DNA from 2 places in the Staphylococcus sp. SA22 genome. Region 2 is predicted to be linked to the other one. Evidence: predicted binding sites of a transcription regulator. Region 2 holds the regulator's gene; the other holds the start of a gene.

What was found. Region 2 encodes Rex, which represses fermentation and respiration genes when NADH is low (regulators of the CRP and FNR family bind a similar motif). Its sites were predicted from a motif close to TTGTGAAATATTTCACAA; they were not measured.
Positions count from the first base shown of each region.
Region 1: the regulator Rex is predicted to act here: its motif matches at 8,830-8,847, upstream of arcA (arginine deiminase).

Region 1 covers NZ_JBSZQY010000007.1:41,616-51,702, forward strand. Annotated here, with positions in the region: gene clfB (MSCRAMM family adhesin clumping factor ClfB) at 1-2,858, opposite strand, end outside; gene ACXQH5_RS07815 (Crp/Fnr family transcriptional regulator) at 3,208-3,912, opposite strand; gene arcC (carbamate kinase) at 4,011-4,952, opposite strand; gene arcD (arginine-ornithine antiporter) at 4,969-6,399, opposite strand; gene argF (ornithine carbamoyltransferase) at 6,490-7,500, opposite strand; gene arcA (arginine deiminase) at 7,533-8,768, opposite strand; gene ACXQH5_RS07840 (hypothetical protein) at 8,945-9,112, opposite strand; gene ACXQH5_RS07845 (arginine repressor) at 9,115-9,564, opposite strand; gene aur (zinc metalloproteinase aureolysin) at 9,931-10,087, opposite strand, start outside.
Region 2 covers NZ_JBSZQY010000009.1:1,531-11,617, reverse strand. Annotated here, with positions in the region: gene agrC (quorum-sensing sensor histidine kinase AgrC) at 1-292, shown strand, start outside; gene agrA (quorum-sensing response regulator AgrA) at 311-1,027, shown strand; gene ACXQH5_RS08905 (hypothetical protein) at 1,099-1,206, shown strand; gene ACXQH5_RS08900 (carbohydrate kinase family protein) at 1,394-2,353, opposite strand; gene ACXQH5_RS08895 (sucrose-6-phosphate hydrolase) at 2,350-3,834, opposite strand; gene ACXQH5_RS08890 (LacI family DNA-binding transcriptional regulator) at 3,983-4,933, opposite strand; gene ACXQH5_RS08885 (ammonium transporter) at 5,116-6,366, opposite strand; gene ACXQH5_RS08880 (sulfurtransferase TusA family protein) at 6,558-6,782, opposite strand; gene ACXQH5_RS08875 (YeeE/YedE family protein) at 6,842-7,921, opposite strand; gene ACXQH5_RS08870 (redox-sensing transcriptional repressor Rex) at 8,226-8,861, opposite strand; gene ACXQH5_RS08865 (ABC-F family ATP-binding cassette domain-containing protein) at 9,114-10,087, shown strand, end outside.

The DNA.
Region 1 (10,087 bases), on a different contig from region 2:
GTTGCATTTGTGTTTTCGCTCTTATCTCCTGTTTCTGGTAAAGCATCAGTTTTGTGTTGTTTTGATGCCTTATTAGAATGGTTTACTTCACCTTTAGGATTTGATGGTGCTTTCTGTTCATTATTTGGTGGTGTAACTCTTGAATCAGAGTCGCTATCTGAGTCCGAATCGCTATCTGAATCTGAATCGCTGTCTGAATCCGAATCACTGTCTGAGTCTGAATCACTATCTGAATCTGAGTCACTGTCTGAGTCTGAATCGCTGTCTGAATCTGACTCGCTATCTGAATCGGAGTCGCTATCTGAGTCCGAATCGCTATCTGAATCGGACTCACTGTCTGAGTCTGAATCACTATCTGAGTCTGAGTCACTGTCTGAGTCTGAATCGCTATCTGAATCTGACTCACTGTCTGAGTCTGAATCGCTGTCTGAATCTGAATCACTATCTGAGTCTGAATCACTATCTGAATCTGAGTCGCTGTCTGAATCTGAGTCGCTGTCTGAATCTGAGTCACTATCTGAGTCTGAATCACTATCTGAATCTGAGTCGCTGTCTGAATCCGAATCGCTGTCTGAATCTGAATCGCTGTCTAAATCCGAATCGCTATCTGAATCTGAGTCACTGTCTGAGTCCGAATCGCTGTCTAAATCCGAATCGCTGTCTGAATCTGAGTCACTATCTGAGTCTGAGTCACTATCTGAATCTGAGTCGCTGTCTGAGTCCGAATCGCTGTCTAAATCCGAATCGCTGTCTGAATCTGAGTCACTATCTGAGTCTGAGTCACTATCTGAATCTGAGTCGCTGTCTGAGTCCGAATCGCTGTCTAAATCCGAATCGCTGTCTGAATCTGAGTCACTATCTGAGTCTGAGTCACTATCTGAGTCTGAGTCACTATCTGAGTCTGAGTCACTATCTGAATCTGAGTCACTATCTGAATCTGAGTCGCTGTCTGAGTCCGAGTCACTGTCTGAACCTGAGTCGCTGTCTGAGCCTGAGTCACTGTCCGAATCCGAATCCGGATCTGGTTCTGGGCTTGGCTCTGGATCTGGCGTTGGTTCCGGATCTGGTTCTGGGCTTGGCTCTGGATCTGGCGTTGGTTCCGGATCCGGGTCTGGACTTGGTTCTGGATCTGGCGTTGGTTCCGGTTCTGGATCTGGACTTGGTTCTGGATCCGGCGTTGGCTCCGGTTCTGGCTCTGGGTCAACCGGTGGCCCTGGAGTTGGATCTTTCGGATTTACTGCTGAATCACCATCAGCACTTCCACCACCATAACGTACAACATTCTCATTATTCCATCCGAAAATACTGTAGTCTTTACCTGTCGCTGGGTCAATATTTTCTTGAATAACCTGTGTTTTCAAGTTTTTTCCAGTATTATCATAGTGACCTTCAACTAAAACGACATACGTTTTATTTATATCACCAAAATTAATACTTGCTACGTTTTGGTATTTATAAGTGATTTTATCCTTAAATTGATCAGTTACTTCTTTAAGGTTAGAGTCATTTGGGTCTGCATAGTAGCTATCTGATAATTTAGATGTATCATTCACTTCAAAAATTCTCAGTTTTGTATCTGTAGCACTTACTTTACCGCTACTTTCTTCGATTTTATCTTGGTAACCTTTAATATACACCCACGTATTACCTAAAACTCGTTGCTTAGGGTTAACAAATACCGTTTGCTTGTATGTGTTTTGACCTGAAGCTGTATCTACACCAATAATTTGAGAAGAAATGTTCGCGCCATTTGGCTTATCAATTCCTGCAATTGGCGAACTATAGTTATAAGTAATTTTATTATTAAACATTTCATCCGCAATATTAATATTTGCATCATATGTTCCTGATTTAGGTGCCTTTGCTCGGTCTGTAAATAAAGGTAATGAAAATTGCCCGTTAATATTTTCTTTATCATTTACATAATCTGTAAAGACAAATGTATACGTCTTAGTCAAGATATCATATGTTGCTTTAGCTACAACATCGCCATTCGTACTTTTAATATCTGCAATTGGCATCGTATTATTTGAATTAGAGTAATCCACGTCTCCATTACCAGTTAAACTATCTGGTAACTTCGCTGTAAAATAATCCCCTGATTTCACTTTATCTGTCACTGTAAAATTTGCCGCCATAAATGTATTTCCACTTTGGTTAGGGTCAAATGTAGTCTTTTGCAACTGTAGATTACTTGCCGTAACTTTATCATTTACATTTGTACCTTTAGCATCAGCAGCATTTACTACAGGTTCAGCAACTGCAAGACTACGTACAGCTCTCGTTCTAACACTTGGTTTACTAGTTCCTTGCGCATTGGAAATCGTTTGTGGTGATGATTGTGGTAAATCTAATGTTTGAGGATTTTTAAGTTCACTGTTTGTTGCTATGCTATTAGCATCATTCGTTGTTTTATTATCTACTTGAGAATTTGCTTCTTGAGGAACAGTTTGATCTTGCATTTTTGCAGCAGTTGCTTGATCTTTAATTGCCGTCGGTTGAGGTGTTTCATTTGTTGAAGCTGGCTCTGTTGTAGTGGTATTGCTCGTTTGTGTAGACATTGGTTTTGCTGTGCTATCTACATTCGCACTGTTTGTGTTTGCACTAATATCAGATGTATCATTAGCCGTTGTATTTAATTGAGGTGTTTCTATCATATTATTTTTTTCGGAATCTGCACTTGCATTATTTTTCGAAGATTGCGTTGTATCGTTCGATTGTTCTGAAGCTTGTGCTTGATGATTGCCTATCCCAAATAGTATAGTTGCCCCTACTATTACTGATGTGGTACCTACTGTAAAACGTCTAATCGAATACTTATTCTGCTTATTCGACAAATAATCAATTCTTTTTTTCAAAAATATTACTCCATTTCAATTTCTAGATTAGTCTAAATTGTATAATGAAATAAGAATTATATCAATTGCTTTTCGAAAAAAATTACGTAAAATTTGTTTTCTTCCTATTTATATAACTTAAAATTTTCTGTTAACTAGCAAAAATCAATATACTATTTTTACACTATTGCAAATGTTTTACTTTTCAAAAACTTAGAAGTTCTAAATTTTTCATCACCTTAAATTTTACTGTAATTTCAACAATCAAATTTAACTAACATTTTAAATTTCTCATCATGCTAGCAAAAAAGGCCTAACGTATAAATGTACGTTAGACCTCATGTTCAACTTATTCATTTTACATTGTATATTAAACACATACATCATTGAATAAATGTTTGCTTACTAACCAATTTTTATGATCTTTAACAACAAGTTTTTCATCTTTAAGTTCATGAATAATATGACCAGCTGTTTCCCGGGAAATCCCAGCCATATCACTCATGAGTTGAATAGTTAAAAACTGTTTGATTTCATAAAATTCATCTTGATCGTATCCTACTGTCTGACATAGATGGCATAACAATTTGATAATTCGATCTTTAGCAAATTTACTTGTTAATGCCATGTTATAGTTCATGTGTTGCTGCTCATTATCATTTATTAATGCAAAAAGTGTCAAAAATATATCATCATTAGCTTTGCACAAAAAGGCCATCAATTCTCTAGGCAATCCAAGAACTGTACAATCGGTTAATGCTGTACACAATTCGTTAACCTCTTTCGGATGAAATAAGTTACTGATTGGAAATAATACTTGCTCTTTATTAAAATAACGATATACATCTCCATTTTGATTGTAATGTTCTCTAATAATGTTACCTTCAATTAAAAAGTAAATATTGCTACTTTCTTGTGGCGAAAAATAAATAACTTGGCCTTTCGTATAATGTCTGACAAAACATTCACTTTGATATGGTTGTAATATACTATATGGGATATTAATGTAATCTGCTAATGCCTTTAGTTCATGTTCTAATTTATTATTTCTACCCAAAATAAAGTTTTCTGTCATAAGTTAAACTCCTTCAAACCTTGCAAAGTGTCAGCAGACAACTTTTTCATTTGAATCAACGGAGAAACATATTTAATGTTTTGTCGCGTGATAAAGTGCTACATGTGAATGTGTGTACCTTTATTACCAATCAAAGCTTCGTATGCCTGCTCTAAATTGGTAATGATAACTTTTTTGTTTTCCCCACTTTCAACAAATCGTATCGCAGCTTCTATTTTTGGCAACATCGATCCTTCCGCAAACTTACCTTGTGCCGCGTATTTTTTCAGTGTTGCTACATCAATATCATCGATTTGTTGTTGATTAGGTTCATTAAAGTTAATAAATACATTTTCTACATTCGTAAGAATCATTAAGGTATCTGCTTCAATCAGCGTTGCTAATTTCTCACTAGCAAAATCTTTATCTATAACCGCTTCAACACCTTCATAGGTATTTTCTTTTTTTATAACTGGAATACCGCCACCACCGCATGCAATGACAATATTTTTACCGTCTGCTAAAGTTCGAATTAACTGGTGTTCTAGTATAGATTGAGGTAGTGGTGACGCAACTACTTTTCTATAACCACGTCCTGCATCTTCTTTAAATACTGAGTCTGGCTGTTCTTTTTGTAATTCTTCAACTTCTTCTTTCGTATAAAAAGGACCAATTGGTTTAGTTGGGTTATCAAATCGTGGATCATCTTTATCTACTTCCACACGTGTAACGATTGTGCCTACAGTTCTATCACTATTCATTTCAGTTAAAATGCGATTGATTTCAGTTTCCAACCAATAGCCTATCATACCCTGTGACATTGCACCACAAGTATCCAATGGCATTGCCGGCGTTGTGTCACTGTTCGATTTAGCTTGTTGGATTAATAAACTTCCAATTTGTGGGCCATTACCATGTGAAATGACAATACGCGCTGGTGAATCAAATAAAGGTTTAAGGTTTTGCATCGCACGTCTAATAGCTGTTTGTTGTGCTTCAGCTGTTGCTTCTTTTGTCTGTATCGCATTACCGCCTAATGCAATGACAATTTTCTCTTTCATATTTTTGTCGCTCCTTTTAAAAAACATTTATCGTTCCCATCAATAACTTAATTAACCCGATAACTGCAAGTACGATAATAATCATAAAAAGAATATAGTCTGATTTAATCAAACGTGTCTGATTATTCTTTTGAACGATTGAATAAACAAGAAGAGCTGGAATATAAAGTAACATCGTCAATAATAAGTAATTGATACCTGCTGCATATATAAGCCATATAGCATAAATTGAGGCTATGATACCAATCGTCCATTGTTTAGTAGTTGCTTGCTGTCGATGCTCTAAAGTGTATTTAACTTGGTAAAATGCACTGAACATGTAAGGGTATAAAATAGCACTTGATGCTAGTGAAAATGCAAATTGATACGCACTCTGTGTAAATAGCATACTTATCAAAAATAATTGTACTAATATATTGGTAATAAGCAGTGCATTTACAGGTGCTCCATTTTTATTTTCTTTAGCAAACCATTTTGGAAATAATCCATCTTTTGCAACAATGAAAGGTAATTCACCAGCAAGCAGTGTCCATCCTAACCATGCACCTAGTACCGAAATAATTAAACCAATATTTACAAGTGTAGATCCCCAACCACCTACAATAGTTGCAAGCACCTGTGCCATACTTGGCGAATCTAATTGAGGAATATGATTTTGCAAAATCACGCCTTGAGCTAATACAGTTAATAAGAAATAGATAATTAAAACTGATATAAGTCCTATAACCGTGGCACTACCTACATCTTTTTTATTTTTAGCTCTACTAGAAAAAATTACTGCACCTTCGATACCGATAAACACCCATACTGTCACTAGCATCGTACTTTTAACTTGGCTCATTGTGCTCGCCCAACTAAATGGCAATACACCCTCTGACGTCATACCGAAAAAGCCTGTTTTAAAAGTGTCAAAATTGAATGCAATTATCATGCATATGATTACAAGTAAAATCGGTATTAACTTTGCAACAGTAACAATACTATTGATAAATGCTGCTGTTTCAACGCCTTTTAAAATCAAGAAATGGACACCCCAGAGTAGTAACGAGGCGACAATAATACTTGGTAATGTGTTGCCTCCTTTAAAAATCGGGAAAAAGTTACCTACTGCTGACATCAATAGTGTTGCATAGGCAACATTGCCTAAAAACGCTGAGAACCAATATCCCCAAGCACTGATAAAGCCTACAAAATCGCCAAATCCTGCTTGAGCATAACTATAAATACCACCGTCTAGCTCCGGCCGTTCATTGGTTAAATTTTGAAATACGAACGCTAATGAAATCATTCCTATAGCTGTAATAATCCAACCAATAATAATGGCTAATCCACCGGCTTTACCGCCCATATCAGACATTATATTGAACGCACCGCCACCAATCATGGATCCTATAACTAGTCCAATTAAAGAAGATTTACTGAGTTTGTTATCTCCTGATTCGTTCATATTCATTTCTCCTTTAATACCAATATGAGGTGTCTGTACATGACACTTATATCATCAGACACATCATATTCATATCGTTCCATTTAGTGATTAACTCCCCAATGTTGCTGCCATTACTGCTTTAATTGTATGCATTCTATTTTCAGCTTGATCAAACACTTTTGAATGTTCACTTCTAAAGATTTGGTCTGTAACTTCCATTTCAGCTAATCCATATTTTTCATAAATTTCTTGTCCATAAAGTGTATTTGTATCATGGAATGCTGGTAAACAATGTAAGAATATCGTTGAATCTTTACCTGTTAAATCAAACATCTGTTGATTCACTTGATAGTCTTTTAATAAATTAATACGTTGTTCAAATTCACTTTCTTCACCCATCGATACCCAAACATCTGTATATATAGCATCTGTATTTTCAACTGCTTCTGCAATATTATCCGTAATCATGACTGAACCACCATATTGACTCGCTTTTTCTTTTGCAATATCAACATATGCCTCTTTTGGATTTAATGATTTAGGTGTACAAATTCTTACATTAACACCTAACATAGCACCTGCTACCATTAATGAATGCGCAATATTATTACGTCCATCTCCAACGTAAGTTAAGTTTATTCCTTCTAGATATCCAAAATTCTCTTTTATTGTCATAAAATCAGCTAACATTTGTGTAGGATGCCAATCGTCTGTTAATCCATTCCACACCGGTACACCAGAGAACTTCGCTAAATCTTCAACAGCTTGTTGTGAAAAACCACGGAATTCAATACCATCGAACATTCTACCTAATACTTTCGCAGTATCCTCTACAGATTCTTTTTTGCCTAATTGAATATCATTTTTCCCTAAAAATTCTGGATGCGCACCTAAATCAATAGACGCAACTGTAAACGCTGCACGCGTTCTCGTCGAATTTTTTTCGAATAGTAGTGCAATGTTTTTTCCAGATAAGTAGTGATGCTTAATACCGTTTTTCTTATACTCTTTTAATGTAATTGCAAAATCAATAAGTCCTTCGAATTCTGCTTTGGTAAAATCACTTTCTTTTAATAATGATCTGCCTTTTAAATCATACGGTTTTTGAATTTCTGTCATTATTTTCACCCTCGTTTCTATAATTTATTACGTTAAATGTCTTCTCTGAATAGTGGTTGACTCATACATCTAGGACCCCCACGTCCACGTACCAACTCGCTACCACTTATTTCAATAACTTTAATGCCTTTCTGTCTCAATAAATCATTCGATACATAGTTTCTATCGTAAGTCACTACAACACCTGGTCTTATACATAATGTATTTGAGCCATCATTCCATTGCTCTCTAGCACCATCAATGACATCACCATTTCCTGTTGGAATGAATTGAATATCATCTATACCTAGTACGTCTTCTAAAGTATCTTTTAAATGACTAGATTGTTTGATGGCAATATCTTTATTTACGTCATCATATTCAATAATAAATATATTCATATTGCCTTCTGCCTTTAAAATGGCTGAATGCATTGTAAATTTGTCATAATCTATCATTGTAAATACTGTATCTAAGTGCATAAATGTTCGACTAGTTGGAATTTCAATTGCTACTACTTTTTTAAACGTCGCCTGCGGATTTTCAAAAATACGTCGCGCTAACTTTTCAATAGCTTGTGCAGATGTACGTTCTGAAACGCCTATAGCCAAGACATCTTTAGATAAAACAAGTTCATCGCCGCCTTCAATATTGAATGGGCAATCTCGATCTAACCAGATTGGAATATTCGCATCTTTAAATCTAGGATGATGCTTTACAATATATTGAATAAATATTGATTCTCGTCGTCGTGCTCTCCAGAACATCCGATTGATTGTTATACCGTGTCCTATTGAGGCTTGTGGATCTCTAGTAAAATAAAGGTTTGGCATTGGATCTAAATAGAATGGATATTTATCATCCATATACTCTACTAGATGTGTGCATTTCGGATTAATTTCTTCCTTACGTACCCCTGACATTATTTTATCTACAAGTTCTTGATTAGAAAGTGTCGCAAATAATGCCTTAATTTCTTCTTCATGACCTAATATTGTTTTTTTAGACTCTGCTAATACATCATCAATAAATTCACTTCTTACTTGAGGATTTTCAATACTTTCAGCTGCTAACTTCTCAAGGTAAAGTACTTCAACACCCTCTTCTCTTAGCACCTGTGCAAAATGGTCATGCTCTTTTTGAGCTACTTCTAAATATGGAATATCATCAAATAGTAATCCATCTAAATAATCAGGTACTAAATTTTCTAATTCTTTTCCAGGACGCTTAAGTAACACAGTTTTTAAAGCTCCAATTTCGCTATTTACTTTAATTGGACCATCTGTCATGTCTATTTCCTCCTTTTATCTTTGAATTCATTTAGAGTATAGACAATCTTCAAACGCTTACATGTGATTATATTCACATAAAGAAAGTCGAAAATTTCATATCTTTTTGTTATACAATACATAATAATGGATTTTTATACATAAATAAAGGTGTTTTGGGTCTAAATATACATTTTTTATTCAAAAAGACCCACAAAAACATGTTGTATAAAGTTTTTTATACAGTCAAATGAATGACTATGAATTCTTTCTTTCCATAAAAAAACGCGTACACAAGTTAATATTTGGTAACTAACTTGAGTACACGTGATACGAAACAAATTTTTATTATTCATTTGATACATGTCTATTTAAATAATTTTGCGTATACGTATTCCGCCATATCATTTGAGGCAGTTAAGATTAATGTAGTGTCATTTCCACTCACCGTACCTAATATCTCTTCTATATTTAGCTGATCGATAAAATAGTTTATGCCTTGGGCGAAACCAGGTGAGGTTTTGACAATAATGTATGAACCATTGATGATTGAACTTAGAACTTCATGTTCACAATAGTGTCTAAACTTTTCTCTCATCTCTTGTTCTGTTTGATTATTAATAGCTTTATAAATCCATGTTTCACAATCGATAGGGACACGATATATATTAAGTTCTTTCAAGTCTTTAGCAATTGTTGTTGCACTATATCTTACACCAAAATATTCTTCAATATATGAAATGATTTGTTCTTTTTTATAAATCTTATGCTTTTTAACTATTGTAGAAACAATTTCTAATCGTTTACTTTTCTTCATATTGTAAACTCCTTTGGTAGTTACGTTTCTTGTATTAAAAAATAAATTCATGCATGTTTCATTTATAATTTAACACTTTGTTTTGCAAAAGATAATAAAAATACATGTAAATTTTTTGTGACAACTTTTAAAATGAATTTTGTATTCTAAGTCAGCATTTAATTATCACATATTTGCTACTAGTAATGATTTTAGACTGCCGAGTAGTCTTTCGGCAGACAACCCTCACACTCCTCTCATCTAATTACAAAAAGAGGGTACACCTACAAAGTCAATAATCAATGTAGGTATACCCCATATATAAGCTGTATTTAAAATTTAATTATTTATAAGTGTTTAACATTACTTCTTCTTGTTTATATATTTTTACTCCACGCCTACTTCATTCCATGCTTCATACACTTGTTCAGCTGTTTGCTCGTCATATAAATCTTTAGCCGCTTGGTATAATGCATCTTTACAATCTTTGAAGTTTGAATTACTTGTTAAGTATTCCGTTAATGCTCGGTAGTAAATTTGTTCT
Region 2 (10,087 bases):
TATTATTCTTGATAACGCAATAGAGGCATCAACTGAAATTGATGATCCTATCATTCGAGTTGCATTTATTGAAAGCGAAAATTCAGTAACGTTTATTGTTATGAATAAATGTGCAGATGATATACCACGTATTCATGAATTGTTCCAAGAAAGTTTTTCTACTAAAGGTGAAGGTCGTGGTTTAGGTCTATCAACTTTAAAAGAAATTGCTGATAATGCAGACAATGTCTTATTAGATACAATTATCGAGAATGGTTTCTTTATTCAAAAGGTTGAAATTATTAACAACTAGCCATAAGGATGTGAATGTATGAAAATTTTCATTTGCGAAGACGATCCAAAACAAAGAGAAAACATGGTTACCATTATTAAAAATTATATAATGATAGAAGAAAAGCCTATGGAAATTGCCCTCGCAACTGATAATCCTTATGAGGTGCTTGAGCAAGCTAAAAATATGAATGACATAGGCTGTTACTTTTTAGATATTCAACTTTCAACTGATATTAATGGTATCAAATTAGGCAGTGAAATTCGTAAGCATGATCCAGTTGGTAACATTATATTTGTTACGAGTCACAGTGAACTTACCTATTTAACGTTTGTCTACAAAGTTGCAGCGATGGATTTTATTTTTAAAGATGATCCAGCTGAATTAAGAACTCGAATTATAGACTGTTTAGAAACTGCACATACACGCTTACAATTGTTGTCTAAAGATAATAGCGTTGAAACGATTGAATTAAAACGTGGCAGTAATTCAGTGTATGTTCAATATGATGATATTATGTTTTTTGAATCATCAACAAAATCTCACAGACTCATTGCCCATTTAGATAACCGTCAAATTGAATTTTATGGTAATTTAAAAGAACTGAGTCAATTAGATGATCGTTTCTTTAGATGTCATAATAGCTTTGTCGTCAATCGCCATAATATTGAATCTATAGATTCGAAAGAGCGAATTGTCTATTTTAAAAATAAAGAACACTGCTATGCATCGGTGAGAAACGTTAAAAAAATATAATAAGATAATAAAGTCAGTTAACGGCGTATTCAATTGTAAATCTTGTTGGATTTTAACAAGATAACTAGCAAATGCACTGTATAGCTGGCTTTTTAATTTTAATAACAAAATTAAATATAACGTGTGAATTAAAAAATGATGTAACGTTTCTTTGTATACCTATTCCTATTACTACATAATTTATCAATTTCTATTTCACTCTACAATCCTATGGCGCAATTTTTAACAAAATGTACTAAATTTGAAATCGACAGTTTCCTCAAATAAAATGCTACAATTTCCTACCCCGTGAATCTTATTTTGTTTTAAAAAACAGTGTAGCACAAGATTCAACTTGTTTCCTACACTGTTTTATAAATGAATTATTTAAAATGCTTGTTCAACCTCTTGTAATGTTGGCAAACTATTAATAGCACCATACTTCGTTGTCACTATTGCAGCAACGCGATTGCTAAACTCTAAAATTTCCTCACCTTCATTTTCAAATAACTGTGTTAAATTTAACACATCGGTTGCTAAAATCCTGCTAATAACTGCACCAATAAAGGCATCCCCTGCCCCAGTTGTATCAACAGGTTTTACCTTATAGCCACTATGATAATGATTAATACCATTTTTCAAATATACGGCAGCACCATCTGCTCCCATCGTATAAATGACTACAGTGACATTACCTGTAAATAATGATTGAATGGCTTCATTTTCATCATGAATACCTGTAATAAATTCTAATTCTTCATCTGAAACTTTTACAATATGCGCCAATGGCAAAACGGTATGAATAGTTTGTCTTAAATCTTCAGCGTTATCCCATAATGGCAATCTTACATTAGGATCAAATACGACAGTACCATTTGCATTTAATGTTTTGGTAATCAATTGATAATGTGCATCTCTCATCGGACTATCGACCAAATCAACAGAACAAAAATGTACTATATCGTTTTCATTCACATCAATATCATTAACAAAACTTGGTTCAAATAACATATCGGCAGAGGGCTTACGATAAAAAGAAAAATCTCGCTCGCCCGCTTCAGTCAAACTCACAAAAGCTAACGCAGTGTTTGCTTCATTCGTGCGATACACTTTTGATACATCTACACCAATACTTGATATCGTTTCAATAATGCTATCTCCAAATGCATCATTACCTAATTGTGTAATCATATACGCTTGTTGTCCTAACTTTTGAACTGTACAAGCTACATTACAAGGTGCGCCACCAATTTGCTTCGTAAATGTTTGAACATCTTTTAAATTCGCATTTGTAATATTTGGAATAAAATCAATTAACGCTTCTCCTATTGAAAATAGACGTCTCATTTATGTTCATCCTTTAAATCGTATTTAGTAAATTGTAAATATACTTGCCCTGATTCTGTTGATGTTTTAATACCTAGTGCGTCTTCTGTCGGGAAAATTCGAGATGTCAAAACACGTTCCCCATCATTACAGAAAATTTCTATACTAGATGTATCAACAAAAATTTGTAATTGCTTTAATGGCGTGTCTAATATTGTACTACGCGTCGTACCTTCAACATTTGTCGGCAATAAACCACTGTCGCTGCGATCTAATGTTATTTTATTTTCACGCTTGTTATAAGCGATTAATGTTGAAGAAGTCTTAGACGTACGTAATTCAAAGTACACTTCGGTAGCATCATTATCCAAAATATCTATGATTAATTCATACTGTTTACCTTCATACGGATGTAATTTTCGAGTAAATTTATTTGCGTAGCCTAATGCTGTCTCTTTATTGTGACGTAATTTTTCCAACGCTGGATATGGACGTTGCTTAAGTTGACCATTTTCTACATTTAATACACGAGGAATTGTTAAGCAATGGGCCCATCCTTCATTATCAGTAGGATATTCGATTTCCGGTAACCCCATCCATCCAATTAGTACTCGTCGGCCTTTTTCATCTAAAAATGTTTGAGGTGCATAGAAATCAAAGCCATTATCAAGCTCGACAAAATTTTCATGTTCATATGTTAACTTTTCAATATCAAACTTTCCAAGTATATAACCACTTTGATAAATATTTTTGAACTGATTGCCTTTTGATTCAATACCTTGTGGACAAATAAGTATGACATCTTGATTATCTACATTAAAGTAATCTGGGCATTCCCACATATATCCAAAATCATCTAACTCTGTATTTATTTCACCTAAATAATGCCAATTAATTATATCTTCAGTATTATAAAGTAATAGTCGACCTTGCTGATCATTATTTTGTGCGCCAATGATTGCATAATATTTCTCACCATATTTAAAAACTTTAGGATCTCTAAAATGACTCGTATATCCTTCTGGTTGCTGGCTAATTACTGGCTTTGGAAACTTTTCAACTGAGCCGTCTTCTTTCAATCGTGCGATCATCTGACTCGCATGTCGTTGCCAATGATTATCTCGATGATTTCCTGTGTACATATAATATAAATGCCCGTTATATTCAAAAGCGCTACCGCTATAAACACCATGGCTGTCATATTTAGTATCTGGATTTAATATTGGCCCTTCAGCTTTAAAGTTTATTAAGTCATCACTCGTGTAGTTATACCAATACTTTAAGCCATGTACTGCGCCTAACGGGAACCATTGATGTGAAACATAATACTTCCCTTTATAAAAAATAAGTCCGTTGGGATCATTTAATAAGCCTGTTTCTGGTTGTATATGAAATTGTTGACGAAATTTTGATTGATCAACTTGTTGTTTTAATGTTTTAAAATACTCAGTATCAACGTCCTCGATTCGTTGATAACGTTCTTCTCTAGTCCATTCGGTCATAATATTTACCCAGTCCTCCTTTTATAATTTATGCTGTTAACAATTTATATTCTATTATAGCAAATTTTACCTACGTTCTTTAACTTTTAACCTATCCATTTATACTTATATGGTATCGGTTCCACATTTATTTTAAAAAATACAGCGTCTAAATATTAACATCTACTGTGACGCTATATGGCATATCTTGCTTTTTAAGCATCTGTTGTATCTCTTCCATCGCGCATTGGCCAGCTTCAAAATAATTATAATGAATTGTTTTTATCGATGGAGACACTAATTGTGTCATTGGGTCACCACCAAAACCATATATTTGATGTGGTTTCATAACATCTTTTTTATCAGAATAATATTTATAGGCAGCTAATGCAATCGTATCAGTTGCTCCAACAACCGCATCTACTTGCTCCACATTTTCCAAAACATTTGCAACATCTTTTTGTGCTTCCACATAAGTAAAATTTGTTTCATGTATATTAGGTTTAATTTGGTATTTAGCTAACTGGTCAAGTAAACCACGTTTTCTATGTATACCAACTGCAATATCTTTTTCACTCACACTAAACACTTCAATTTGTTGATATCCCTGTTGACCAATCCATTCACCTATAATTTGACCTGCTTTATAATCATCATGCACAATACTATGAAGTTGTTCATGTTGTTGACCAACAATAACGATTGGTACATTCATTTTATTAATGACTTCTATATGTCTCTCTGTTATGTCTGTAGCCATTAAAACAATACCATCTACTTTACTGCGTGCTAATGTTTCAAGCGCTTGTATTTCTGCTTCGATATTTAATCCTGTGTAATTTAAAATTAATTGTGATTCATATTTTTGGCATTGTTTTGCCAATCCTTTGATTGTTTCATCTACTGCATATGAATTCATTCTAGGTATAATGGCACCAATAAGGTGTGTTTGTCTCGCTCTTAAACTTTGAGCAAATTGATTCGGTTGATAGTCATGTTCTGCTATAATTTTTGTTAATTTTTCACTTGTTTTTTTACTGACAGATCCATTATTTAAAAATCTAGATACTGTACTTTTTGAAACGCCTGCCAATTTGGCAATATCAGATATATTTTTCATACTTATTCACCTATCATTATTTGTGACACTTAGCCTTATTTTAGCATATGTGTAACCGCTTTAAATAATATTTCTGCTTCTTTCATAAAAAGATTTCAAAATAAAACTTTTGTATAACAAAATGTCCCAACATCAACCTTTAGTTAAATGTCAGGACAATGAATATTCTATGTATATATATTCTAATATCGAATATGTTTATTGAATCTATTTAGCTCACCTTCAAAGTAAGCATGTTCACCGTGAACAATCTTGTCTAATCCTATATTCGTTTCTTGTTCCGTAACAGATAATGGTGTAATTAATTTAATTACTTTCGCAATAATAAACGTCATGACGATACTAAAAATTACAACTGCTGTTACACATAATATTTGTACAAGTACAATATGTATATCACCAGTATAAATAAAGCCATTCTCAATGTCAGGATTTGCCTTTTTACTTTGGAAAAAGGCTGTTAATACTGCACCAATAATACCACCAACACCATGAATACCAAATGCATCTAATGCATCATGATATTTTAGTTTTACCTTGATGTAATTAATAACGATATAGCAACAGATACCGCCAATCATTGCCATGATTGTTGCACTAAGATATGTCACGTATCCTGCTGCAGGTGTAATGACAACTAAACCAGCTAATGCACCTAGTAATAACCCTAGTAAACTTGTAGTCTTTTTAAAAATATATTCTAGAATTAACCAACCTATAGCACCTGCACTGGCTGAAATGACAGTATTTGTAAATGCAAGCATCGCAATATTATCAAATGTAAAAGCACTACCTACATTAAATCCATACCAACCAATCCACACAAATATACCGCCAATCAACGTAATGATAAGATTATGTGGTGTTGATTCAGAATGTTTGTTTCCTTTTCCAATCATAATAGCTAATACTAAACCAGAAACACCTGATGTAATATGAACAACAGTACCTCCGGCGAAATCTAATACACCGAGTTTGTTAATCCAACCGCCGCCCCAAACCCAATGTGCTACTGGACTGTATACAAGAGCAGTCCATATTACTACGAATAATAAATAAGGAATAAACTTCATTTTCTCAGCGATTGAACCAGATAAAATAGAAATTGCAATCGTACAAAACATCATTTGAAATAACATAAACAAAGCGAAAGGAATATGTGGGCTAATATCTTCTTGAGTCGCAAAACCTACATGATTAAGAAAAGTATATTCCCAATTTCCGAACCATAAATTCCCATTCCCAAAACTAATTGTAAAACCAACTGTTATCCATACAAATGTAACAAGCACAATTGCTGCCATACTTTGCATGACAGTATTTAGCGCATTTTTAGATTGAACTAACCCGCCATAAAATAAACTTAATCCTGGTGTCATTAGCCAAACTAATAATGTACACAAAAACATAAATATCGTATCGTTAAAATTCATACTTACCACTCCCTTGTTTTCATAATAATCTGACAATTTATAAAAAGCAAAAATGCGTAAAGTTTTATTACATCTTTTGGAATAAAATGTATCACGCTATATAAAATTAATTTCGTGAACTAAAACCAAAAAAGACTACTTACTCGCTTTTAAAGTAGCGGAAGTAGCCATAGAATCTAAAAAAGATAACGTTAAACTTTTTGAATTGTAATTGTCCATGAAGCATTATCAATTTGTTCATAGTTTGTTACAGGATATCCATTTTCTGCAGCCCAATTTGGAATAGCTTCCGTCGCTTGCGTGCAATCAAAATCAATTTTTAATTCATCTCCAGATTGCAATGTTGCCATTTTCTTTTGCGCTTCAATTAACGGAAATGGACATACCATTCCTACTGTACCTAATTCGTGTATCATAATTATTTCTCCTTTTCCAATCACTTTTATTTGATCAACATCATTTGCATAATAATCTTCTATACTATTTGCGTTTGCTGTTTAACCTTTGCAGATTGTTGTTGTACTTTTTTCATTGGACGAACAAAGATAAAATGACTCATTGTCCATACACCAACTATCATTGATGCTAGCGCAATCCATCCTTGCCAAGTCATCGTTGCTGTTTCAACCAAACCGTTACCGATAGAACAACCACCAGCAACTGACGCACCAAATCCCATACATATGCCACCAATAGCACTGTTTCGTATTGTAATCTTGTCTGGCAATCGCCATTTAAATTCTCTTGATCCTCTAGCTGCAATATATGAACCAATGAAAATTCCTAGAACTAAAAAGACACCCCAATCAATAAATTTAGTTTCACCTGTAATCAAAAAGTGTACTAAATTTGCTGATGGCGTTGTTATACCTAAACCGTCATTTCTTCCAGTTGATGCACTCATTGGCCAAGCTAAGAGTGCGATAAGTCCAATTACAATTGCTGCAATAAATGGATGGTATCGTTTTTCGAAAAGGTAATATCTAATACCTGTATAACGTTGCTTTAGTTTTGGAACAGCAACTCGAACTTTCTTATTATTGAGTGTTCTTACAACTAGAAAAATGGTGATTATAGTTAATATAACGACTAATCCCCAAAACGGAATGCCAGTTGTTTGAGACATATCACTATTTACATTCGTTGGTTGATTAATTTTATCCATTACTGGCTTTAAAATCCCTGTTTTAGTGATTGCTGCAGTAACAGCATATAATACTAATGCAATCCAACTACCAATTAGCCCTTCACCAGCGCGATACCAAGTACCTGTTGCACACCCTCCAGCCAATACTATTCCAATTCCAAAAATAAAAGAACCTATAATTGTTCCCAATATTGGAAAACTATGTGCAGGAATTTGTAAAATACCTGTTGCCGTCAAAATCAATAATCCTATACTTTGAATAGTAATAGCGATTAATAATGCATAGAACATCTTATTATTCTTTTGCACATACATATCTCGAAAGCCACCTGTTAAACAAAATCTTGTTCTTTGCATCACAAAACCTAAGAGTCCCCCGACAATTAAGCCACTAAAAATCATCCACATCGTCCTAACCCCCTAATTTCCGATAAGTTTAGTATGTATTATAGGCGATGATTTTCTTGTTTTCAACCTTATACACAATATTTTTGATATTTATATTATATTCACATAAGAAATGCGATTAATTACGATTCATCATTATATCTCTACGTGTTAATTTATTAACCTATACTATATTTATTAACACAACAGTTTTTCCTTTCATTTTCAAACATAACAGAAAAAGCCTGAGACATACTTAGTCCCAGACTGTTCTATAATTAATTAAAGATATAACAAGGTTAATCATTCAAAGCTAACATCACATTTATTCACTGTAATTTTTCATAAAGAATAATAATGACTGTAATTCTATACCTAAGTCAATTTGATGTACTTGCACATCTGAAGGCGTATTAATTCTACCAGGAGTGAAGTTTAAAATACCTTTCACACCAGCTTGGACGAGTTCGTCTGCAACTTTCTGTGCAACTCTTTCTGGTGTAGTTAGAATCACAACATCTATTTCTTCCTTCTTCAATGTTGTTATTAATTCATCGTTATCTTTTACAATAACGTTCCCTATTTTCTGGCCAATAACATCTTCTTTTACGTCAAACGCTTCTGTAATCGTCATATCATCATGTATTGAAAAGTTATATGTGAGCAAAGCTTTCCCTAGGTTCCCAACTCCGACAATTGCGATTTTGATCATGTCACTCTCGCTTAGTTCAGATTTAAAGAAATCCAATAAACTATCTATATTATATCCGTACCCTTTTTTACCTAATTCGCCAAAATATGAAAAGTCACGACGAATTGTTGCCGAGTCAATTTGTAACGCATCGCTAATCGCTTTTGAATTTACACGATCTATACCTTTAGATTTTAATGAACTGACAAATCTATAATATAACGGCAAACGTTTTAAAGTTGCTCGAGGAATTTTAACTTGGTCACTCATTCGCTATTTCCTCCTTCGTGTTTGAATGAATTATATCTATGTATTCAAACGAGTTAGAGCGTAATTGTTAGATTATTAAAAAACAAATAATTGATTACAATGAATACCTAAATATTATACATTATTGAATTTTAAAAATAAATATCTTAGTTTCAAGACGGCGTTTTATACTGTAAAATGGTTATTAATGTAATAATTACGACTTTTATCATAAGTTAATAAAATTTGCGAAAGACGAAAGGTGAAGATCGAATGATACTTTTACAACTCAATCATATATCAAAATCGTTCGATGGTGAAGATATATTTACTGATGTTGATTTTGAAGTAAAAACTGGTGAACGAATTGGTATCGTAGGAAGAAATGGCGCCGGTAAATCAACATTGATGAAAATTATAGCTGGTGTAGAAAACTATGATTCTGGAAATGTGTCAAAAATTAAAAACTTAAAACTAGGTTATTTAACTCAACAAATGACTTTAAATTCTAATGCAACAGTTTTTGAAGAAATGTCAAAACCATTTGAACATATTAAACGAATGGAAAGCTTAATCAAAGAAGAAACAGATTGGTTATCAAAACATGCAAATGATTACGATAGTGATACATATAAAACACATATGTCCCGTTATGAATCTTTATCGAATCAATTTGAACAATTAGAAGGATATCAATATGAAAGTAAAATTAAAACAGTACTTCACGGGTTAAATTTTAGTGAAGAAGATTTCAATAAACCTATCAATGATTTTAGCGGTGGCCAAAAAACACGTTTATCTTTAGCTCAAATGCTATTAAATGAACCTGATTTATTACTTTTAGATGAACCTACTAACCACTTAGATTTAGAAACGACAAAGTGGCTTGAAGATTATCTACGTTATTTTAAAGGTGCAATCGTCATCATCAGCCATGATCGTTACTTTTTAGATAAAATAGTTACTCAAATTTATGATGTGGCTTTAGGTGATGTCAAACGCTATGTTGGTAATTACGAGGAATTTATACAGCAACGGGACTTATATTATGAAAAACGAATGCAAGAATATGAAAGTCAACAAGCAGAAATAAAACGATTAGAAACTTTTGTTGAGAAAAATATTACCCGTGCTTCAACAAGTGGAATGGCAAAAAGTAGACGTAAGATTTTAGAAAAAATGGAACGCATTGATAAACCAATGTTAGATGCCAAAAGTGCAAATATTCAATTTGGCTTTGACCGGAA